Regions from separate parts of the Arthrobacter sp. J156 genome, predicted to be linked through region 1. Evidence: riboswitches for the same ligand, from Rfam matches in the RefSeq annotation. Region 1 holds a riboswitch; each other region holds the start of a gene.
The links. Region 1 has a riboswitch for S-adenosylmethionine ahead of AC0QR5_RS12035 (flavin reductase family protein). Riboswitches for the same ligand answer to the same signal wherever they lie in the genome.
Positions count from the first base shown of each region.

Region 2: it holds a riboswitch for S-adenosylmethionine, as region 1 does, so the genes downstream of both, sfnG (dimethylsulfone monooxygenase SfnG) here and AC0QR5_RS12035 (flavin reductase family protein) in region 1, are expected to answer to the same signal.
Region 3: it holds a riboswitch for S-adenosylmethionine, as region 1 does, so the genes downstream of both, AC0QR5_RS14035 (acyl-CoA dehydrogenase family protein) here and AC0QR5_RS12035 (flavin reductase family protein) in region 1, are expected to answer to the same signal.
Region 4: it holds a riboswitch for S-adenosylmethionine, as region 1 does, so the genes downstream of both, AC0QR5_RS01835 (bifunctional o-acetylhomoserine/o-acetylserine sulfhydrylase) here and AC0QR5_RS12035 (flavin reductase family protein) in region 1, are expected to answer to the same signal.

Region 1 is NZ_CM149650.1:2,619,399-2,625,157, reverse strand. Features, by position in the region: gene rpsF (30S ribosomal protein S6) at 1-114, shown strand, start outside; gene AC0QR5_RS12050 (single-stranded DNA-binding protein) at 156-740, shown strand; gene rpsR (30S ribosomal protein S18) at 808-1,047, shown strand; gene rplI (50S ribosomal protein L9) at 1,065-1,523, shown strand; SAM riboswitch class IV at 1,667-1,783, shown strand; gene AC0QR5_RS12035 (flavin reductase family protein) at 1,840-2,346, shown strand; gene AC0QR5_RS12030 (hypothetical protein) at 2,396-2,905, opposite strand; gene dnaB (replicative DNA helicase) at 3,450-4,823, shown strand; gene AC0QR5_RS12020 (MFS transporter) at 4,861-5,759, shown strand, end outside.
Region 2 is NZ_CM149650.1:3,023,003-3,028,761, reverse strand. Features, by position in the region: gene AC0QR5_RS14010 (lipopolysaccharide assembly protein LapA domain-containing protein) at 1-226, shown strand, start outside; gene AC0QR5_RS14005 (hypothetical protein) at 243-533, opposite strand; gene AC0QR5_RS14000 (ArsR/SmtB family transcription factor) at 626-1,615, shown strand; gene AC0QR5_RS13995 (histidine phosphatase family protein) at 1,647-2,198, opposite strand; SAM riboswitch class I at 2,360-2,454, shown strand; gene sfnG (dimethylsulfone monooxygenase SfnG) at 2,563-3,759, shown strand; gene AC0QR5_RS13985 (O-acetylhomoserine aminocarboxypropyltransferase/cysteine synthase family protein) at 3,760-5,226, shown strand; gene AC0QR5_RS13980 (CoA-binding protein) at 5,223-5,723, shown strand.
Region 3 is NZ_CM149650.1:3,031,221-3,036,979, forward strand. Features, by position in the region: gene AC0QR5_RS14020 (ABC transporter permease) at 123-989, opposite strand; gene AC0QR5_RS14025 (aliphatic sulfonate ABC transporter substrate-binding protein) at 989-2,053, opposite strand; gene AC0QR5_RS14030 (ABC transporter ATP-binding protein) at 2,175-3,050, opposite strand; SAM riboswitch class I at 3,056-3,146, opposite strand; SAM riboswitch class I at 3,377-3,473, shown strand; gene AC0QR5_RS14035 (acyl-CoA dehydrogenase family protein) at 3,479-4,795, shown strand; gene AC0QR5_RS14040 (LLM class flavin-dependent oxidoreductase) at 4,914-5,759, shown strand, end outside.
Region 4 is NZ_CM149650.1:390,847-396,605, forward strand. Features, by position in the region: gene tpx (thiol peroxidase) at 1-48, shown strand, start outside; gene AC0QR5_RS01825 (CPBP family intramembrane glutamic endopeptidase) at 202-975, shown strand; gene AC0QR5_RS01830 (VOC family protein) at 1,000-1,644, opposite strand; SAM riboswitch class IV at 1,793-1,910, shown strand; gene AC0QR5_RS01835 (bifunctional o-acetylhomoserine/o-acetylserine sulfhydrylase) at 1,976-3,325, shown strand; gene metX (homoserine O-acetyltransferase MetX) at 3,355-4,518, shown strand; gene AC0QR5_RS01845 (SGNH/GDSL hydrolase family protein) at 4,581-5,456, opposite strand; gene AC0QR5_RS01850 (alpha/beta hydrolase) at 5,554-5,759, shown strand, end outside.

The DNA of each region.
Region 1 (5,759 bases):
TTCACCGCCACCCCGGCCACTTCCGCCGAGCTTGACCGCCAGCTGTCTCTCACCGAGACGATCCTGCGCACCAAGATCATCCGCCCGGAAGACCAGAAGGTCTCCGCAGAGTAGTCTGCGCGGAACCGCAGTAGAAACCGACCAGAGGAGGCACCATGGCAGGCGAGACCGTCATCACGGTCATCGGTAATCTCACCGGCGACCCGGAACTTCGTTTCACCCCGTCGGGGTCCGCAGTGGCGAACTTCACCATTGCCTCGACCCCCCGGACCTTCGACCGCCAGAGCAACGAGTGGAAGGACGGCGAAACGCTGTTCCTCCGCGCGTCGGTGTGGCGCGAGGCTGCCGAGAATGTCGCCGAGACGCTGACCAAGGGCATGCGCGTCATCGCCCAGGGCCGGCTGAAGTCGCGTTCCTACGAAACCAAGGAAGGCGAAAAGCGCACCGTGATCGAGCTTGAGGTCGACGAGATCGGCCCCTCGCTGCGGTACGCCTCCGCGACCGTCAAGCGCGTCCAGCGCGGTGGCGGCGGTGGCGGCGGCGGGTTCGACGGAGGAAACTCCGGCGGATTCGGCGGCGGCAACGCGGGAGGCTTCGGCGGCGGCAACGCCGGCGCGGGCTCCGGCGCGTCTTCCGGCGGCTGGAACAACGCCCCGGCCGAGGACCCCTGGTCCTCTCCCTCGACCGCCGGCAGCGGCGGCTGGGGCAGCAACCCGGGCAACGACGAACCGCCCTTCTAAACACCTAGATATATCCACCATCCCGCAGAACAGTTCTGCGGGCTCCACCTGATAAAGGAGCTCCACGATGGCTAAGGCTGAACTCCGTAAGCCCAAACCAAAGTCCAATCCCTTGAAGGCCGCTGACATCACCGTCATCGACTACAAGGACGTCGCCTTGCTGCGCAAGTTCATCTCCGACCGCGGAAAGATCCGTGCCCGTCGCGTGACCGGCGTCTCCGTCCAGGAGCAGCGCAAGATCGCCCAGGCCATCAAGAACGCGCGCGAGGTTGCCCTGCTGCCTTACTCCGGCGCTGGCCGCGGCTAGGGAAGGGGAAACACACCATGGCAAAGCTCATTCTGACCCACGAAGTGACGGGTCTTGGCACCGCTGGCGACATCGTCGAGGTGAAGAACGGTTACGCCCGTAACTACCTTCTCCCCCGCGGCTTCGCCATCACCTGGACCAAGGGCGGCGAGAAGCAGGTCGAGTCGATCAAGGCCGCCCGCGCCGCGCGCGCCGTTGCCTCCCTCGAGGATGCGCAGCAGCTCGCCGCGTCGCTGACCGGCAAGCCGGTCAAGCTGACCGTCAAGGCCGGCGAGTCCGGACGCCTGTTCGGCACCGTCAAGGCCGAGGACGTCGCGAAGGCCGTCGAGTCGGCCGGCCTCGGATCCATCGACAAGCGCAAGGTCGAGCTGCCGGAGCACATCAAGTCGCTCGGCAACTACCAGGCCACCGTGCGCCTGCACGAGGACGTCTCCGCCACGATCGACCTGCAGGTCGTCCCGGCGAAGAAGAAGTAGCATCCCGGTCCCGGAGCCTCTCCGGAGCCCGTGAAGGACCTCCGTCCCTGGTGGACGGGGGTCCTTCCGCGTTCGGGCCCTCCTTGCGAAATGTTGCGCCGACCTTTGACCCGCCCGTCCGGGTGTGCCTAGCGTTGGTGGTGAATCAAGAGTGTCGACATCCAAGCCCTGGCTCGTCGGCCGGCAACCCTCTCACGGTAGTGGGGTGCTCCAGGTGATGATTCGGCCGGCCGGATGCCCCGGTGCGGCAAGTACCGCGCATCGACGGTGCACCCTGAGGGTGCGCGCCCCGGTGTGCCGCACACCGGAGGAAGCCATGTCCCTGTCCCAGGACCTCAGCCCCAATACCCTGCGCAACGCCTTTGCCCAGCACCCGTCCGGGATCGCCGCGCTGTGCGCGATCGTCGACGACCAGCCGCAGGGGATCGTCGCCTCGTCCTTCACCGTCGGCGTCTCGCTCGAGCCCCCGCTCGTCCTGTTCTCCGCCCAGAACAGCTCCCGCACGTGGCCGAAGCTGCGCGACTCGGCCCGCATCGGCGTCTCGATCCTCGGCGAGGGGCACGACGGCGTCTGCAAGCAGATCGCCTCGAAGTCGGGGGACCGCTTCGCCGGGCTCCGGCTCGACTCCACGGACGAGGGCGCCCTCTTCCTCCACGACGCCTCGCTGTGGCTTGACTGCAGCATCGAGCAGGAGATCCCGGCCGGGGACCACACCGTCGTCCTGCTGCGCGTCCACGGCCACGCCACGCACGACGGGGCGAACGCGCCGCTCGTCTTCCACGGCTCGGCGTTCCGCCGCCTCCACTCCGAGACGTTCGTCTAGGACGAGGTTCGTCGAGGAACCCGTCGGGGAAGCGGTTCCCGGTCCGGCGCTACTTCCCCGCGAGCGAGTCGATGAACTGCTTGGCTTCGGTCAGCGAGATCCCCGTGTCCTGGCGGACCTTCTTGATCGCGGCGATGTGCTGGCCCCGCCGCACGAGTTCGAGGACCGCCTGGTAGTCGGCGTTGGAGGCGCTCGGGGCCGCCGTCGGATCGACCGCCGTGCGCCGCCCGAAAGCCGTCGGGTCGCTCGGAGCCGCCTCGGCCGAGGTCCGCGAGGCGCTGATGCCGGGTCCGCGCGTGGTGGGCACCTCCGGCCGGCCGCTGCGCTCCCGTGCCGCGCGCTGGGCGGCGAGCGTGCGCTCGGTCGTGGCCCGGCGGAGCTCGTCGGCCTTGCGTGCGTCGTCGAGCTGGTGTTGCGCGGCCTCCGCATTGAGCCGCTGGATGTAGACGTCGGCCTCGTTGAGCTCGTTGCGGGGCCGCGTGACGAACACCCAGCGGATGAGGGCGGCTGCGCCGACGATCAGCGCCGTCCAGATGAGGATCGTGGCCATCAGTTCCATGTCGGGGCTCCCAGCGTCGTTGATTCCCGCCCGGGACGGGGCCCACGGGCTTCGGGATCGGCCATGCCCCAGTATCCCAGCGCCGGGACGCCCGGAACAACCACACGCCCGGCCGTTCGTGCACAGATCCCGGGCGTGTCTGTGGATACCGGCCGGTCACCTGTGGAGAACGCCGTTCCAGCGGAGGGTTTTCCCCAACGAAACCTGCAAGTGGCACCTGAATGTTGATGACAAACTTTCTTCCACCAACAGCTAGCAGAGGATGTTTTACCTAGTCAGAGCCGGATTGATTCTGAAATTGGCATTTCATCCACAGCTTCCTCCCCAAGCTGTGCACATAACGGGCCCCTCTTCCCACAGCTTCTCCACATGGGCTGTGGATAACTGTCTTGGGAACGGGCGGGAGAGGGGCTAGGGTGACAGCACTCCACCACTATCCACAGCCGTCCATGCCGCTCCCTGCGCGCGGCGGCGGCTGGGATACTGGGGAGGGCATCATGGGCCCGCCGCCGGCGGCCCCGGGGCAGCGGGCGAAAGGAACGGCGTGTCACTGGCGCAGACCGAACAGGGCGGATCGAGGGACGCCGACCTCGCGCGCACCCCGCCGCAGGACCTCGTCGCCGAACAGAGCGTGCTCGGCGGGATGATGCTCTCCAAGGACGCCATCGCCGACTGCGTGGAGGTGCTCCGCGGGATCGACTTCTACCGCCCGGCCCACGAGTCGATCTTCGAGGCCATCATCGACCTCTACGGCCGCGGCGAGCCCGCCGACGCGGTCACCGTCTCGGACCTGCTCACCAAGCGCGGCGAGATCTCCCGCATCGGCGGCCCCGCCTACCTGCACACCCTCATCCAGTCCGTGCCCACGGCGGCCAACGCGGGCTTCTACGCGGAGATCGTCCGCGAGCGCGCCGTCCTGCGGCGCCTCGTCGACGCCGGCACCAAGATCGTCCAGATGGGCTATTCCCACGACGGCGAGGTCGACGAGATCGTCAACCAGGCGCAAGCGGAGATCTACGCCGTCGCCGAGCGCCGCACGGCCGAGGACTACGTGCCGCTGCGGGACGTCATGGAGAGCACGGTGGACGAGATCGAGTCCGCCGGCAGCCGCGGGGAGGGCATGACGGGCGTCCCCACGGGGCTCTACGAGCTCGACGAGCTCACGCAGGGCCTGCACGGCGGCCAGATGATCGTCGTCGCCGCGCGCCCCGCCGTCGGAAAGTCGGTGTTCTCGCTCGACATCGCCCGTTCGGCGGCCATCAAGAACAACCTCACGACCGTCGTCTTCTCCCTCGAGATGGGCCGCAACGAGATCGCGATGCGCCTGCTCTCGGCGGAGGCGAGCATCGGGCTGCAGGACCTGCGCAAGGGCACCATCAAGGACGAGCAGTGGGGCAAGATCGCCACCACGATGGGCCGGCTCAACGAGGCGCCGCTCTTCATCGACGACTCGCCGAACATGTCGCTCATGGAGATCCGCGCCAAGTGCCGCCGGCTCAAGCAGCGCCACGACCTCAAGCTCGTGGTGCTCGACTACCTCCAGCTCATGAGCTCCGGCAAGCGCGTCGAGTCCCGCCAGCAGGAGGTCTCCGAGTTCTCGCGTGCGCTCAAGCTCCTCGCCAAGGAGCTCGACGTGCCGGTCGTCGCCCTGTCCCAGCTCAACCGTGGTTCGGAGCAGCGCACGGACAAGCGCCCCATGGTCTCCGACCTGCGCGAGTCGGGCTCGATCGAGCAGGACGCCGACATGGTGATCCTGCTGCACCGCGAGGACGTCTACGACAAGGAGTCCCCGCGGGCCGGCGAGGCGGACATCATCGTGGCCAAGAACCGCAACGGCCCCACCAAGACCATCGTCGTCGCGTTCCAGGGGCACTACCAGCGCTTCAACAACATGGCGAGCGAGGGCGGCGGCTTCTAGTTCGGCACCCGCGTCCGGGCGGCGCTAGAGTCGGCGCATGGACACGCCGCATTCCGGCCCGCCCCGGAGCGGCATCCTGGCCCCGGGCCTCGCCGCCACGACGGTCGGTTCGTTCGTCCTGGTCTTCCTGGCCGCGTTCGAGTCGCTCGCCGTCACCACGATCATGCCCGTCGTCAGCGCGGAGCTCGGCGGGGCGCAGCTCTACGCCCTGGCCTTCGCCGGACCCCTGGCCGCAGGGGTCGTGGGCATGGTCGCCGCGGGTGCGTGGGCCGACCGCACCGGACCCACTGGACCGCTCTACGCCGCGTCGCTCCTGTTCAGCGCCGGGCTGCTCGTGTGCGGACTCGCCCCCGGCATGGAGGTCCTCGTCGCGGGGCGCCTCCTGCAGGGGCTCGGCGGCGGGGGCATCACGGTGGCCCTGTACGTCGTGGTCGCCCGGATCTACCCGGGCGCCCTCCATCCGCAGATCTTCGCCGCCTTCGCGGCCGCCTGGGTCGTGCCCTCGATGATCGGCCCGTTCGTGGCGGGGACGACGGCGGAGACCGTCGGCTGGCGCTGGGTCTTCCTCGGCGTCGTCGTGCTCGTCGCGGCCGCCCTGCTGCTCGTGAGGCCCTCCCTCGCCGCCCTGCCGCCGCGGCCTGCCCCGGAGTCCCGACCTCTCCCCGATCCCCGGCCCGGAGAGGCCGCGCCCGGCGGGGCCAGGGCGGGCGCGACCCGCCCACGGACCCGACTGCTCTGGTCGGTGCTCGCCGCGGTGGCCGTCCTCGCCCTGGACCGCGTCGGTGCGCTCCCGTGGCCCGCGGCCCTGTGGTCGGTGGCCGCAGCGGCCGCGGCCCTCGCCGCGCTGCGCCGCCTGGTGCCGCCCGGGACGCTGACCGCGCGCCGGGGCCTGCCCACCGTCATCCTGGTCCGGGGCGCCGTCTCCGCCGGGTTCCT
Region 2 (5,759 bases), 400 kb from region 1:
GATCATCGCGCTCGCCCTGCTGGTGCTGCTCATCATCTTCGTCGCGCAGAACCAGACGACGGCGCCGCTGCGTTTCTTCGCCTGGGAGGGCACGGTCAGCATGGGCCTGACGGTGGTCGCGGCGTCCGTCGCCGGCGGCATCGTCGTGGCGATGGCCGGCGCGGCCCGCCTGATCGCGCTCCGCGCCCAGCGGCGCAAGCGCCGGAAGGCCCTCAAGCAGCGCTGATCCGCCGATCGCGGACTCAGAGCCGCCCGCCGGAGGCCTCGGTGAACCGGCGGAGGCCGTCCTCGCGCAGGCGCAGGTGCTCGGATTCTATGGCGGCAGCCCGGACGGCGTTGACCCGGTAGAACCGGACCACGGCCGCAACGAGGCGGGCGACCGCGCCGAAGCGGTCCACGGCGTGTGCCGGGCGGCGCGCCCCGCCCTCGGGACGCGGGACCGCGGAGGATCCGCCGCTGGGCGTCGCCGGACCGACGGCCGCACCGTGATGGACGGGGACAGGGGAACGACGGGAGCTGCTGAAGGTGGTCATGGACCCAGCGTCCGCCGGACGCCCGGCCCGCTCCACGATTCGGTCCTGGCCGAATCCTCGTCAGACGTTCCGGCCGGGAATACGCTGAATCCATGCACATCAAGCTCACGAGCGAGGACCTGACGCGGATCCGGTTCGAGGCCTCTCCCCTGTGGGAGACGGTGACCAGCTTGCGCGCCCTCCAGCAGGGAACCGCCATCCACCGCCCCTGGATCGAGTGCACGCGGCGCGCGCTCGCGGCGGCGGACGACCCGGCCTCACAAGGGCACCTGCGCGTCCTCGCCGCACTCGTTCCCCGTTCAGGCTTCATGGCCGATTCGCTCACCCCGACGCCGGAACGCCAGGACACCTTCCACGACGGGCTCACGGCCGTCGCCGCCGTCCCGGCCTCCGTGTGGGAACGGGACCTGACGGCCCTGCTCCGGCGGCAGGAAGACACCGGGGCCCGTGGCGTCCTCGAGGAACTCGCCGAGGACGTCGACACCGCAGTCGATCGTGCCGTCGGAGCACTCCAGTGGTATTGGGAGCTGGCTGTCCGGCGCTGGTGGCCCCGGCTCCGCTCGCTGCTGCTCGAGGACATCGACTGGAGGCTGGCCCAGATGGCCCGCGGCGGCATCGGCGACGTGTTCAAGACGCTGCATCCGTCCGTCGTCCGCACGCCCAGCGGGCTCGAGGTCATCCGGGGCTGCGACGGGATCGATCCGCCTGAACCCGGGGCCGGCCTGATCCTGGTGCCCAACGCGTTCGTCTGGCCGGAGACCCTGGTGCTCAACACGGCGCCGTTCGTGCCGACGTTGACCTACGCGCCCCGCGGAGTGGGCCGGCTCTGGGAGTCCAGCGGCGCGGCCCCGGGCGATCCCCTGGCGAGGCTGCTGGGATCCACACGGGCGCAGATCCTGGCCCAGCTGGATGTCCCGATGACGACGAAGCAGCTCGCATGCGCCCTGGACCTCGCCCCGGGCACCGTCAACGGCCACCTCAAGGTCATGTCCGAGGGCGGGCTGGCCGTCCCCCTGCGTTCCGGCCGCGAGGTGTTCTACCGCAGGGCCGGTGTCGGCGAGGCGCTCCTCGCCGGGGCGTAGCCCGACGGGACCCTCGATCCCCCGCGCGTCCTCAGACCGCGTCAAGCTCCGGCAGCAACGCCGGGTCGAGCTCCACGACCTGGCCGTTCTCGAGCCGGGCCTGCGGAGCGCCCTGCAAGTGCCCGACGACGAGGCGGATGAGCGTCCCGTGCGCCACCACCACGAGGCCGCGCCCCGGGTGGGCGGCGGCCAAGCCGGTCAAGGCGCGCACGCCCCGCTCGACCACCTCGGCCTCCGGCTCCGCGGTGGAGAGCAGCGCGTCCAGCTCGGGGCGCGGCATCCCGGTGACGACGACACCCTCGCCCTCGCCGTAGCCGCGCTCCACGAGGCCCGGTTCGGGCTCGCCGGGCTCGAGGCCCAGCTCGGCGGCGATGATCGCGGCGGTCTCCGCCGCCCGCCCCAGAGGCGAGGCGACGACCGCGTCCCAGGATCCGGCGTCGTACTCCTCCGCCAGCTGCCGCCCCGCCTGGCGCGCCTGCGCGCGGCCGGCCGCGTTGAGCGGGATGTCCACCTGGCCCTGCAGGCGCCCCTCGAAGTTCCACGGGGTCTGCCCGTGCCGGACCAGGACGATGCGTTGTGCCATGCCCCCAGCGTAGCCAGCGGACCTCCCGGCCCGCGCCCCGCCGTCGTCCCGTGACGCACCCGGCCGCCGCGCCGTCGCAGGATCTTCGGCCCGCGCCCGGCACGACGCAATCCGGCTCAACATTCTTTGATGGATCGGCGGCTCGCTGACACACTGAAGGTCAACCATCCCGAGCGGCCGAGAGATCTGGATCGATGACGCCGCAGCAACCCTCCGGAATCCGCCGGAACGGTGCTCCTGCCAGAAGCGATGGAGAACGCGCCAGCCTTCTTCCCCCGCACGGCCCGCCGCCGGAGGGTGCGCCGTTGCCCGGGAACCGCCTACGCCGCACGCCATCCGACCAAGGATCGAAGGAGTCCCCCACATGACCGAGAACACCGCCGTCAGCCGGGTCGCCGACCTGGAAACACCGCTCAAGTTCGCCTACTGGGTGCCCAACGTCTCGGGTGGGCTCGTGGTCTCGACCATCGAGCAGCGCACCAACTGGGAGTTCGAATACAACAAGAAGCTGGCCCGCATCGCGGAGGACTCCGGCTTCGAGTACGCACTGACCCAGACCCGCTACGCCGCGAGCTACGGCGCGGACAAGCAGCACGAGGCCACGAGCTTCTCGCTGGCCCTGCTCGGCGCCACCGAGCGGCTCAAGGTGATCTCGGCCGTCCACCCGGGCATGTGGCACCCGGGCGTGCTGGCCAAGTTCATCATCACCGCGGACCACCTCTCCGGCGGCCGCTCGGCCGTGAACGTCGTCTCCGGCTGGCTCAAGGACGAGTTCGTGAACTTCGGCCTCGAGTGGCTGGACCACGACGAGCGCTACGTGCGGACCGAGGAGTTCATCAACGTGCTGCGTGGCCTGTGGACCCAGCAGGGCTTCAGCCACTCCGGGCAGTACTACAACATCAAGGACTTCACCCTGAACCCGGCGCCGCTGGATCTGCCGGGCCGGGCCCACCCGGAGATTTTCTTCGGCGGCAACTCGACCGCCGCGCAGGCCGCCGCGGGCCACGCCGCCGACTGGTACTTCTCCAACGGCCGCTCGCTCGAGGGCTTCCAGGACAACATCGCCGGCGTGCTCAAGGCCGCGGAGTCCGGGGGGCGCACCGCGGCCGCCAAGCCGCGCTTCGGCATCAACGGCTTCGTCATCTCCCGCGACACCGAGGCGGAAGCCAGGGACACGCTGCGCGAGATCATCGACAAGGCCCACCGCCCCGCCGTCGAGGGCTTCGCCGCCGCCGTGAAGGAGGCCGGGCAGTCCACGAAGGACGGCAAGGGCATGTGGGAGGACTCCACGTTCGAGGACCTGGTCCAGTACAACGACGGCTTCCGCACCCAGCTCATCGGCACCCCGGAGCAGATCGCCGAGCGGATCATCGCGTTCAAGAAGATCGGCGTGAACCTGCTCCTGACCGGCTACCTGCACTTCCAGGAGGAGCTCGGCGCGTTCGGCCGCGAGGTCCTCCCGATCGTCCGCGAGCTAGAGGCGGACCTCGCCCGAGCCCACGGCACCGAGCTCAACACGGAGCTGCTGCCGGAAACCCACCTCGAAGGAGCCACCGCCTAGATGTCGGACCACCAGTTCGGATTCCGCACCCGCGCCCTGCACGCCGGCGGCACGCCCGACGCCGAGCACGGCGCCCGCGCGGTGCCCATCTACCAGTCGACGTCGTTCGTGTTCAAGGACACCGACGACGCCGCGAACCTGTTCGCCCTGCAGAAGTACGGCAACATCTACTCCCGCATCGGCAACCCCACCGTGGCGGCGTTCGAGGAGCGCATCGCGTCCCTCGAGGGCGGCATCGGCGCCGTGGCGACGTCCTCCGGGATGGCCGCGGAGTTCATCACCTTCGCCGCGCTGACGCAGGCCGGGGACCACATCGTGGCCTCCTCGAAGCTCTACGGCGGCACCATCACCCAGCTCGACGTCACGCTGCGCCGCTTCGGGGTGGACACCACGTTCGTGGACAGCAACGACGCCGCGGACTTCGCGGCCGCGATCCGGGAGAACACCAAGGCCCTCTACACCGAGGTCGTCGCGAACCCCTCGGGCGACATCGCGGACCTGGCGGGCCTCGCGAAGGTCGCGCGCGCAGCGGGCATCCCGCTCATCGTCGACTCGACCCTCACCCCGCCGTACATCCTGCGCCCCATCGAGCACGGGGCGGACATCGTCATCCACTCCGCCACCAAGTTCCTCGGCGGGCACGGCACCACGCTCGGCGGCGTCGTCGTCGAGTCCGGCCGCTTCGACTGGGGCAACGGGAAGTTCCCGACCATGACGGAACCGGTGCCGAGCTACGGCAACGTGTCCTGGTGGGGCAACTTCGGCGAGTACGGCTTCCTGACCAAGCTGCGTTCGGAGCAGCTGCGGGACATCGGCCCGTCGCTGCCGGCCCAGTCCGCGTTCCAGCTCCTGCAGGGTGTGGAGACGCTGCCGCAGCGCATGGACGCGCACCTGGCGAACGCGCGCCGCGTGGCCGAGTGGCTCGAGGCCGATCCGCGCGTGTCCTATGTGAACTTCGCCGGACTCGAGTCCCACCCGCAGCACGCCCGCGCGCAGGAGCTGCTGCCGCTCGGCGTCGGCTCAGTGTTCAGCTTCGGCGTGGCCGGGGGCCGCGAGGCCGGGGCGCGCTTCATCGAGGCGCTGCAGCTCGCGAGCCACCTGGCCAACATCGGCGACGCGCGCACCCTGGTGCTGCACCCGGCGTCGACCACGCACCAGCAGCTCACGGCCGAGCAGCTCGTGGCCGCGGGCGTCCCGGGCGACCTGATCCGCCTGTCCGTGGGGCTCGAGGACGTCGAGGACATCCTCTGGGACCTGGACCAGGCGCTCGACGCCTCGCAGCGGGAGCCGGAGGCCGGCGGGGAGCCGGAGGGCTTCGACGCCTCGGCCTTCGCGGCCCCGGAGTACGACGCCGAGGCCTGCGTCATCCCCTCGGCCCGCCCGGGTGCCGTCCCGGCGGGGGTCGCTTCCGGCGCGGGAGCCGCGCCCGGATCCGCAGCCGACGCGGGGAAGGAGGCGGACCGGTGAGCGCATCGACCGCGGAACGCACCTGGTCGGGGCCGAGCGCGCCGGAACGCCTGGAGATCCTGCGCAACACGCGCTCGATCGCGATCGTGGGTGCGTCCAACAAGCCCTCCCGTGCCTCCTACTTCGTGGCGACGTACCTGCTCTCCTCCACCAGCTACACGGTCTACTTCGTGAACCCGGTGGTGGACGAGATCCTCGGGCAGCCGGTCTACAAGTCCCTGGCCGACCTGCCCGAGGCGCCCGACCTGGTGGAGGTCTTCCGCAAGCACGACGACCTGCCGGGCGTCCTGGAGGAGGCGAAGGCCGCGGGCGCGAAGACCCTGTGGCTGCAGCTGGGGTCCTGGCACGAACAGGTCGCGGCGGACGCCGAGGCCGCCGGCCTGAACGTCGTCATGGACCGCTGCGTGAAGATCGAGCACGCGCGCTTCCACGGCGGGCTGCACCTCGCCGGCTTCAACACCGGCGTCATCAGCTCGAAGCGGCAGGTCCTCGCCTGAGCACGCCGTGGGGCCCGGGCCCACCGCCCGGGCCCC
Region 3 (5,759 bases), 410 kb from region 1:
GCGGGTTCGGGTGCCGCGGTGGGAAAGGTTCTCGGTTCTCGCGGGCCGGCCCCGGCGTGTCGCGCCGACACGCCGGGATTTAGCCGGCCCGGGCCGCTGGACGTGGGAAGTTTCCGAGGGCGTCAGGCCCAGCGGGCGACGGCCTTGCGCTCCGCGATGCCCAGCAGCGCGTCGGTGGCCTTGCCGATCACGGCGAGCAGGATGATGGCCAGCAGGAGCCGGTCGGTGCGCCCGTTGTTCTGCGAGTCCGTGAGCAGGAAGCCCAGCCCCATGGAGGAGGCGATGAGCTCCGCCGCCACGAGGAACAGCCAGGCCTGCGCCAGGGCCAGCCGCAGGCCGGAGAAGATCGCGGGCACCACGGCCGGCAGCTGCACGGTGGTCAGCAGGCGAAGCCCCTTGAGGCCGAACGCGCGGGCGGCCTCGACGAGGTTCTTGTCCACGTGCCGCAGGGCCAGGTAGATCGTGGTGAAGATCGGGAAGAACGCGCCGATCGCGATGAGCGTGACCTTCGAGTCCTCGCCGATCTTCAGCCACAGGATCAACAGAGGCACCCAGGCCAGGGACGGCACGGCGCGGAACGCCCCGATCGTGGGTCCCAGGAGCGCGTCGGCCCGCCGCGAGAGCCCGACGAGCGAGCCGACGGCCAGGCCCAGCGCGGCGCCGATGCCGAAGCCCAGCAGGACGCGCTGCACGGAGATGCCGATGTGCGTCCACAGCTCGCCGCGCTCGGCCAGGTCCACGCCGGCCGAGAGCACGGACAACGGGGCCGGCAGGCGGTTCTCGCTCACCCAGCCGAGCGTGCTCGACGCCTGCCACAGCGCGAGCAGGAGCAGCGGGACGACGGCGCCGAGCAGCACGCGCCGCCCGCGCCGCTTCCCGCCGGCCGTGCCACGCCGCGGGCCGGAACTCCCGGTGCCGGCGGATCCCCCGGCCGTGCCGCGGGCGATCGCCTCCTCGGCGACGGTGCTCGTGTTGGGGCCGAACGCCATCACGCCTCCTTGATGGTGGAGGCGTCGGCCTTCCCGGCGAAGGACGCCTCGACGATGCTCGCGATGGCCTCGTCGACGTCGGCCTGGGTCTTGACGTCGCCCGTGTCCACGAGGGTCGGGGCGATCGCCGTGAGGACGGTGACCTGGGCCTCGCCGGGTACGGGGTCGACGTCGAGGTTGGAGCGCTCGAGGATGACCTTGTCCGCGACGGCCTGGTCCAGCCCGGCGACGCCGGCGAGGATGGAGGCCGTCTCCTCCGGGTTCTCGGCGGCCCATCCGCGGGCCTTCTCGTAGGCGTCGATGACGGCCTGCGCGAGCTCGGGGGAGGCCTCCAGGAACTCCTCGGTGGCGTTGAGGAATCCGTAGGTGTTGAAGTCGAGGTTGCGGTAGAGCAGCGTCGCGCCGGCCTCCTCGGCCCCCGCCATGATCGGGTCGAGCCCGGCCCACGCGTCCACGGAGCCGTTCTCGAGGGCGGCGCGTCCGTCGGCGTGCTGCAGGTTCTGCACCGTGACGTCGTTGATGGACAGCCCGGCCTCCTCGAGCGCCTGGACGAGGAAGAAGTAGGGGTCGGTGCCCTTGGTGGCGGCGATCTGCTTGCCCTTGAGCTCCTCCACGGAGGTGATGGTCGATCCGGAGGGGACGACGAGCGCGGCCCATTCCGGCTGCGAGTAGAGGCTGACGACCTTGATCGGCGAACCGTTGGCGCGGGCCAGGAGGGCGGCGGAGCCTGCGGTCGAGCCGACGTCGATCGCGCCGGCGCGCAGCGCCTCGTTGGCCTTGTTCGAGCCGGCGGACTGGATCCAGTTCACGGTGACGCCGCGGTCGGCGAGCGTGGCTTCCAGCCAGCCCTTCTCCTTGATGACCAGGCTCAGCGGGTTGTAGGTGGCGAAGTCGATGTTCAGGGTGGTGGCGCCGGATCCCGCGGCGTCGCCGGCGGCCGTGGCGGCCCCGGCCTGCCCGGATCCCTCGCCGGCGCAGGCGGCGAGCAGGACGGCGGCGGCGCCGGCGGTGCCGAGGCCCAGGAGGCGGCGGCGGGACAGGTGGGCGGAAGCGGTGCGGGTCATGGAACGGTCCTTTGCTGTGGTGGTGATGGCGGGCGGCGTCCAGGGAACGACGCCGGGGCCCGGCTTCCCGGGGCCGCCCGGCTCGGGCGCGGCGCGGGGCCGGAAGTCGTGCGGGTGTGGTTCAGCGGCGGTGCGGGTCGACGCCGAGCGTCTCCAGGAGGGAGGAGCGCAGCGCGGCGAGCTCGGCCGAGGCGCGGTCCCGCGGGCGCTCGCCGGGGACCTCGAGGACCTGGGCGATTCCCGCTCCCTGGCCGCTCCCGGTGGGGCCGAGCACCAGGATCCGGTCGGCCAGCTGGAGGGCCTCGTCGACGTCGTGGGTGACGAGCAGGACGGTGGCCGGGTGGGCGCGGTGGATGTCCAGGAGCAGGTCCTGCATCTTGAGCCGGGTCAGGGCGTCGAGGGCGCCGAACGGCTCGTCGAGGAGCAGGACGCCGGGGCGGCGGGCGAGCGCGCGGGCCAGCGAGGTGCGCTGCGCCATGCCCCCGGAGATCTCGCGCGGACGGTGGCCGGCGTAGGGTCCGAGCTCGACGAGCTCGAGCAGTTCGTCGACGCGCTGGGCGGCCTCCGCCTTCGACGTGCCGCGCGGCAGCCCGAGCTCGACGTTGGCGCGGACCGACTGCCACGGCAGGAGCCGGGGTTCCTGGAAGGCGACGGCGGTGCGCTCGTCGAGGCCGTTGACCGGCTCCGTGCCGATCGCCACGCGCCCGGAGGTGGGAGCGTCGAGCCCGGCGACGGCGCGCAGCAGGGTCGACTTGCCGCAGCCGGAGGGGCCGAGGATCGCCAGGACCTCGCCCGCGGCGACCTCGAAGTCGATGCCGGCCAGGACGGTGCGCGCGGAGTCGCCGGAGCCGAACGAGCGGGTGAGGGCCTCGAAGGCGACGGGCAGCGCGGCCCCGGCGGCGGTCCGAGGCGTCCCGGGGCGTCCGGTCGGGCCCGGGGACTCCGGCGCCACAAGGCGTGCGGGCCCGGCGGTCGTGGGGGCGGGTGCAGCGGTCATGATCATCTCCATCGGTCCTGGCGGTAGCACCGGTCCCGGTCGGGGTGGTTGCTGCGGCGTCGTCGAGCCAGATCTCTCGGCCGCTCTGGATGGTTGCCCTTCCAGTGAACGTCACATGACGGCGGCGCGGCAAAGAATGGCGTCTTCGTTGCGAATTGTTTCGCGGGGTCCGTCCGAGGAGGTCGGTCGGTGAAGAATCCGCGTTGTTTGGCGGTTTCCCCGCCCTGATGTTCGATCCGTTCGCCGTGCTCGGCGCCCCGGGCGGGCCGGTCCGGAGGCCGTCGCGTTCGCGTCCGGGCCGCGATCGTGTCCAGAATGGACGCAACAAACCATCCAGAGCGGCCGAGAGATCTGGCTCCGTGACGCCGCAGCAACCCCTTCCCGGGAACGGGAGGAAGGTGCTACCGCCAGGACCGATGGAGATCGCCATGACTTCTTTGCCCGGGACCACCGACGCCTTCGACACCGTCCACGTCGCCGAGGGCCTGCCCGTCGACGAATCCGCGCCGCAACCGCGCCACCTGCTCAAGCTCACGCCGGGCGTCCCCGTGGGGGAGGCCTACGAGGAGCTCGCGGCGCAGTTCCGCCCCGTGTTCGCGGAGATCGCCGCGGGAGCCGCCCAGCGGGACGCCCAGCGCATCCTGCCGTTCGAGCAGGTGGGCTGGCTCAACCGGGCCCGCTTCGGCGCCTTGCGCGTCCCGCGGGAGCACGGCGGCCACGGGGCCTCGCTGACGGACACGTTCCGCCTGCTGATCGAGCTCGCGGAGGCCGACTCCCAGGTCGCGCACCTGCTGCGCGCGCACATCGGCTTCACCGAGCTCGTCCTGAAGCATCCCGACGAGGCCGTGCGGGAGCGCTGGTTCGCGCGCTTCACGGCCGGCCAGCTCGTCGGCAACGCCTACACCGAGCGCGGCGGCAACCCCCTCGGCGGGCACAACACCGTCTTCGCCGAGGCCGGCGAGGGGCGGCTGCGGATCAGCGGGAAGAAGTACTACTGCACCGGAACGATCTTCGCCGACTGGGTCGCCGTCGCCGCCTCGCATCCGTCCGCGGAGGGGCGGCACGTCGGGATCGTCTCGACCCAGCACTCGGGCGTGAAGATCTTCGACGACTGGGACGGCTTCGGCCAGCAGCTCACGGGCACCGGCTCGACCCACTTCGAGGACGTCCCCGTCGACACCCTGCTCGGCCCCGAGGACCTGGCCGCCCACCCCGAGTCCGCCGTGTTCCAGCTGGTCCTGCTCGCCGTCCAGGCCGGCATCTGCCGCGCCGCGCTCGCCGACGCCCGCTCGGCCGTGCAGGCCCGCACGCGCGCGTTCAGCACGGGGACGGGCGTGCCGCCGCGGCGGGAGCCGCAGGTCCTGCAGGTGATCGGGGAGATCTCGGCGAACGCTTTCGCCGTGGACTCCGTCGTCGTCGCCGCCGTCCAGGAGGTCGAGGCCGTCCTCGCCGATCCGGGGCTGCGCCCCGAGGAGCGCTTCGCGGTCTGCGAGCTCGTCGCGGATCGGGCCCAGACCGTGGTCCAGCCGATCGTCCTGTCCTCGGCGTCCAAGCTCTTCGACGGGCTCGGCGCGTCCTCGACGGCCGCCGGCTGCAACCTGGACCGGCACTGGCGCAACGCCCGGACCATCGCCACCCACAATCCCGCCATCTACAAGGCCCGCATCGTCGGGGACTACGAGGTCAACGGCACCGCGCCGGCGTGGTTCGAGTCCGTCGGCGACGTCCCGGTCCGCTACGCGTAGGACGCCGCATGCCACCGTCAGCGCCGCCCGCGGCCCTCCGCGCCGCCCCGTCGGCGCCCCCGTCCGCAGAACCCGTCCCGTCCGGCACCGCCGGGACGGACCCGTCCAGGAGGACCCCATGAGCATTCCGCAACGCCGACACGTCCGCTTCAACGCCTTCGACATGAACTGCGTGGGCCACCAGTCCCCGGGCCTGTGGCGCCACCCGCAGGACCGCTCGGCCGAGTACAACACCCTGCGCTACTGGGCAGACCTCGCCAAGACCCTGGAGAAGGGCCTCTTCGACGGTGTGTTCATCGCGGACGTCCTGGGCACCTACGACGTCTACGGGGCCTCGGACGAGGCGGCGCTGCGGCAGGGCACGCAGGTCCCCGTCAACGACCCGTTCCTGCTGGTCTCCGCGATGGCCCTCGTCACCGAGCACCTCGGCTTCGGCGTCACCGCGGGCACCGCCTACGAGCACCCGTACCCGTTCTCCCGCCGGCTCGCGACACTGGACCACCTCACGGGCGGCCGCGTGGGATGGAACGTCGTCACCGGCTACCTGCCCTCGGCCGCGCGCAACATGGGCCAGGAGGACCAGCTCGAGCACGATGCCCGCTACGACCACGCGGACGAGTACCTCGAGGTCGTCTACAAGCTGCTCGAGGGCTCGTGGGAGGACGACGCCGTGGTCCGCGACCGCGCGGCGGGCGTCTTCACGGATCCCTCCAAGGTCCATCCGATCCGGCACGAGGGCCGCTTCTTCAAGGTCCCGGGCATCGCGATCACCGAGCCGAGCCCGCAGCGCGTCCCCGTCGTCTACCAGGCCGGGGCCTCCCCGCGGGGCATCGGGTTCGCGGCCGGAAACGCCGAGGCCGTCTTCGTGGGGGCGCCCACCAAGGAGCTGCTGCGCGCCTCCGTGGCCCGCATCCGCGACGCCGTCGAGGCCGCGGGCAGGGACCGCCACGACGTGCGGATCTAC
Region 4 (5,759 bases), 1.4 Mb from region 1:
ACCGGCCAGGAACCGGACTACGACGCCGCGGTCGCGGCCCTGGCCTAGCAGGCACCACCGGCCACGGGCCACGGACAGCCCGGCGGAAGCGCGCCACCACGCGGAGCCGCCGGGCTGTTCCGTGCCCGGGGGCCACCGCTTCCGGCGCAGGGGGGAGCTCGGTGCCGCCCCGGGGCCGCAGGGGCCGTAGGCTGGGTGACCATGAAGCACCCCGAGCCGCCCGCCGTGGGCACCGAGCGGAACATGCTGCGGGCCCAGCTGCTTCTGGTCCTGGCCCTCTCGCTCGGCCAGTCCGCCGTCTACGCCGTTGTGAACCTGCTGGACAAGCTGTCCCGGGAGCCGCTCGCGCAGCAGACGACGCGCATGAACACGAGCCTGAACGACCGGCAGTACTTCGACCTGACGTACCAGCTCCTCGACATCGGCTTCTCGCTCGTACCCGTCGCGCTCGTCTTCTTCTTCCTGCACCAGGCCGGACGCAACGGCTTCCGGCTGTTCGGCTTCGATGGCCGCCGCCCGTGGCCCGACGCCGGCTGGGGCCTGCTCCTGTTCGGGGCGATCGGCGTCGGCACGCTCGGCGTCTACGCGGCGGGCCGGGCCCTGGGCATCACCACGGCGATCGTCCCCGCGGCCCTGGATCCGTTCTGGTGGACCATCCCCGTGCTCGTCCTCTCCGCGGTGCGCCACGGGATCCTCGAGGAGGTCGTCGTCGTCGGCTTCCTCTTCCACGTGTTGCGCCGGATCGGCTGGGGCCCCTGGGCCGTCATCGTCGCCAGCGCGCTGTTCCGCGGCAGCTACCACCTCTACCAGGGGTTCGGGCCGTTCATCGGCAACGCCCTCATGGGACTCGCCTTCGGCTGGTTCTACCACCGCTACGGCCGGGTCATGCCGCTCGTGATCGCCCACGCGCTCCTGGACTCGGCCGGGTTCGTCGGATACGCGCTCCTGGGGCCCGCGATCGGCATCGGTTCCTAGCGGGCCCGCCTTGCGGGCCGTGGGCTAGAGGGTGACCGGGCCGTTCGGCGTCTCGAAGGTCACGGACAGGATGCCGGGGGTGCCGTTCGGGGCCTGCCACTCGACGTCCACTCCCTCGAGCGGGTTCTTCTCCGGCGTGCCGAGCCACTCGCGGACGCGTTCGACGGAACCGGCGATCGCGATGCGGCTGATCCGGCCGGCCGGATCCAGCGCCTTGGAGGGGTGCAGCTCCTCGGTGCCGTCGTCCCAGCGCAGCATGTAGGGCACCTGCGGGTCGGCGATCAGGCCCTTGATGCCGATCTGCTGCCACGTGAGCTCGCGGCCGTCGGGGAACTTGCGATTGCCGGGGACCGAGGCGCGTCCGAGCCGCTCCTCGAAGGGGGCGAGGTCCTCCACCGCCACGCACCAGCCCATCCAGCCGCCGCCCATTTCCGAGCGGGCCCTCACGGCCTGCCCGAACGGGGCCTTGTCCGAGGCCGGATGGTTCAGGACCTCGACGACCTCGAGGTACTGCTTGTTCTCGAGCGGGAAGATCACGTTCCGCGTCCCGAACCGCGGATGGACACCGCCCTTGACCGATTCAAGCCCCAGCTGTTCTTCGATCCTGGCCGCCGTGGCCGCCAGACCGTCCTGTCCGCACGCATATGAAACATGGTCCAACCTCATCATGGGTTCATGATGGCACTTTGTGATGTGGGTCTCGACTTAGGCTCCCCTTGCTTGTGGCGGCCGCGGAGGCGCGTCCGCTTTCACGCCGCGTCATATTCGCGCGGCGCCGCTTGCGGCCCCGCCCGCTCCCGGGCCAGACTGGATCCCAGGTCATGAGTGCCAGCGCTAAACCCCGGTTTGCTGGCCGGCAACCCTCCACTCGCGGTGGGGTGCCCCGGGTGAGGACCGGGCCGAGCATCAATCCCGATGCCCGGCAAGCGCGGGTCACGACCCCGTCGGCAGGCACGGCCGCCGGACGGGGGAACGGCCCTTCGATGGAAGGGAAGCCACCATGTCCAACCACTGGAACTTCGAGACGCGCCAGATCCACGCCGGCCAGAGTCCGGACGCGGCCACGGGCGCCCGGGCCCTGCCGATCTACCAGACCACCTCGTTCGTCTTCCCGAGCGCCGAGAGCGCCGCGGCCCGCTTCGCGCTGGCCGAGCTCGAACCGATCTACACGCGCATCGGCAACCCCACGCAGGAGGCCGTGGAGAACCGCATCGCGGACCTCGAGGGCGGCGTCGGCGCGCTGCTCCTGTCCTCGGGGCAGGCCGCGACGACGTTCGCGATCCTGAACGTCGCGGGCGCCGGCGACCACATCGTGGCCAGCCCGAGCCTCTATGGCGGGACGCAGAACCTGCTCAAGCACACGCTCGCCCGCCTCGGCGTCGAAGTCACCTTCGTCGCCGACCCGGACGACCTGGGGCTGTGGCGCGACGCCGTCAAGCCCAACACCAAGGCCTTCTTCGGGGAAGTCGTCTCCAATCCGCGCCAGGACGTGCTGGACATCGAGGGCGTGAGCGCGGCGGCCCACGAGGCCGGCGTGCCGCTGCTCGTGGACAACACGCTGTCCACCCCGTACCTGGTCCGCCCGATCGAGTGGGGCGCCGACGTCGTCATCCACTCGGCGACCAAGTACCTCGGCGGCCACGGCACGGCGATCGCCGGCGTGATCGTGGACGCCGGCCGCTTCGACTACGCCGCGGATCCGGAGCGGTTCCCGGGCTTCAACACCCCGGACGAGTCCTACAACGGACTGGTCTTCGCCCGCGACCTCGGCGTGGACGGGATCCTCGGGGCCAACCTCGCCTACATCCTCAAGGCCCGCGTGCAGTTGCTGCGCGACCTCGGTTCCTCGGTGGCGCCCTTCAACGCCTTCCTGATCGCGCAGGGCCTCGAGACCCTGAGCCTGCGGGTCGAGCGCCACGTCGCCAACGCCCAGAAGGTCGCCGAGTGGCTCGAGGCGCGTTCCGACGTCGTGTCGGTCGCCTATGCGGGGCTGCCCTCGAGCCCGTGGTTCGAGCGCGGACGCAAGTACGGTCCGCGCGGCACGGGAGCCGTGATCGCGTTCGAACTGGCCGGCGGTGCCGCCGCGGGCCAGGCCTTCATCGACGGGCTGCAGCTGCACTCCCACGTCGCCAACATCGGCGACGTGCGCTCCCTGGCCATCCACCCGGCGTCGACCACGCACGCGCAGCTGACCGAGCAGGAACGCCGCTCGGCCGGCGTCACGCCCGGCCTGGTCCGGATCGCCGTGGGCATCGAGCACGTGGACGACATCATCGCGGACCTGGAGGGCGGCTTCGCGGCGGCCTCCGCCGCCGACGCTCCGGCCGCCGACCTCGAAGCGGTGAAGTGAGCATCGACGTCGACACCGCACGCGGCACGATCGGACGGGGCGGCCAGGCGGCCGCCCCGTCCGGCGTGCCCTCCGGCGACGGCATCCTGCGCGTGCTGCGCACGGGCGCCTTCGCCTTCGAGACCGGGGGGTTCCTGCCCGCCGTGGACCTCGCCTACGAGACGTGGGGGAGGCTCAACGCCGACGCATCGAACGCGGTCCTGCTGCAGCACGCCCTGACGGGGGACACCCACGTGGCGCGCGGGGACGGGGCGGAACCCGGGTGGTGGGACGGCTTCATCGGCCCGGGTCGGACCATCGACACGGAGCGGTACTTCGTCGTCGCCGCCAACATGGTCGGCGGCTGCTACGGCAGCACCGGGCCCTCGTCGCCCGATGCCGACGGCGTCCCCTGGGGCTCGCGCTTCCCGTTCACGACGATCCGGGACTCCGTACGGCTGGAGGCCCGGCTCGCCGACGAGCTCGGAATCGACCGCTGGCATGCCGTGGTCGGCGGTTCGATGGGTGGCGCGCGCGCCCTCGAGTGGGCGGCCGAGTTCCCGCACCGCGTCGGGCATTGCGTCGTGGTCGCCGCGACGGCGCAGGCGAGCGCCGAGCAGATCGCGTTCGCCCAGGCGCAGTCGGCGGCGATCCGGCTGGATCCCGGCTTCGCCGGCGGGGACTACTACGACGCCGGGGCCGACCCGGGCGGTACCGCCCAGGGGGCGCGGGGTCCGGTCGGCGGGCTCGGCATCGCCCGCCGGATCGCGCACGTCACCTACCGTTCCGAGCCCGAGCTCGAGTCGCGCTTCGGCCGCGCCGCGCAGCCCGGGGAGAGCCCGCTCGGTTCGGCGACGTCCGAACGCGGGCGCTACCAGGTGGAGAGCTACCTGGACCACCAGGCGGACAAGCTCGCGGCGCGCTTCGACGCCAACAGCTACCTGGTCCTGACCGAGGCGCTCATGAGCCACGACGTCGGCCGCGGCCGGGGCGGCGTGGAGGCGGCGCTCGCGCGTCTGGATTCGACCCGCTTCTTCATCGCCGCGGTGACGAGCGACCGGTTGTACTGGCCGGAGCAGTCGGAGCGCCTCGCGGCGCTCCTGCCGGGCCGTCCGCCGGTCCACGCCATCGACTCGCCGATCGGGCATGACGGCTTCCTCACGGACATCACGCAGCTCGACGCGCCGCTGCGCGCCACGGTCTTCGCCGGCTGAGCCGCGGGAGCGGCCGGGCCCCGGACCCCTCCACCCGGCGGGGCCGGGCGTGCGTCCCGCGCCTAGCCTTCCCCGTGCTGCCGCTCGGGATCGCCGGCGCCCACCGTGCCCGTCGAAAGCGGGGAGGCGAGCGGGCGCTTGGCGGTGACCCCGTCGCCGCTGGAGCGGCCGCGCAGGCGGCGCAGGACCCAGGGGGTCAAGTGGGTCCTGGCCCAGACGAGGTCCTCGCGGCGGGCCTCGCGCCAGGGCTTCGGCACCACGGGCTTGACCTGCAGGGGCTCGAGCTCGTGCGCCACGTTGAGGGTGTCCAGGAACATCGCGGCGATCGTGTGGTGGCCCAGCGCCGAGAAGTGCAGCCGGTCCTCGGCCCACATGGCCGGGTGGTGCAGCTCGCCGAGGGACCAGAGGTCGGCGACCACGGCGTCGTGCCGCGCTGCCACGGTGCGCAGGTTCTCGTTGTAGATGGCCACGCGCCCGCGCCGGGTGTTCAAGACGGGGGTCGTGCCGATGTCGGGGCCGTTGAACAGGACGACAGTGGCCCCGGTGGCCGCGAGGTCGCCGATGAGGACGTCCATCTCGGCCGCGAGCGCGTCGGGGTCGCCATTGGGCCGGATCACGTCGTTGCCGCCGGCGCAGATGCTCACGAGGTCGGGCTTGAGCTCGATCGCGGGGCCGACCTGCTCCTCGTGGATCTGCCGCAGCAGGCGCCCGCGGATCGCCAGGTTGGCGTAGGCGAAGCCCTCCACGCCGCGGCTGAGCTCCTCGGCCGCGCGGTCCGCCCAGCCCCGGCTGCCGCCGGGGGAGGATGGATCCGGGTCGCCGATGCCCTCGGTGAACGAGTCGCCCAGGGCCACGTAGCGCCGCCAGGGATGCCGTTCCACGTCACGGGCGTCGTCGCCGACCGTGTCGGACCAGGGGGAGGTCTTGTGGTTACTCACGGGTACATCCTCGCAAATCGAGGCCCTCGGCGCCATGCCTGGCGGGGTGCGACGCATTGCTTCAAGCTTCAATGACGCGCGTGGTTCAATGGTCTTCATGAGTGCGCATGCCTGGAATCCCGTTGTCGTCTGGTCCCGCCCCGAGTCCGAGCGGGCGGGGACGCCCCTGCTCGTCATGTTCCACGGCTACCTGTCCCACGAGCGGGACCTGATCGGCCTGGCGCCGCTGCTCCCCGCCGAGTTCACGATCGCCTCGGTGCGCGCGCCCCACGCCCTCGGACCCGGCTTCACGTGGTTCCCCCT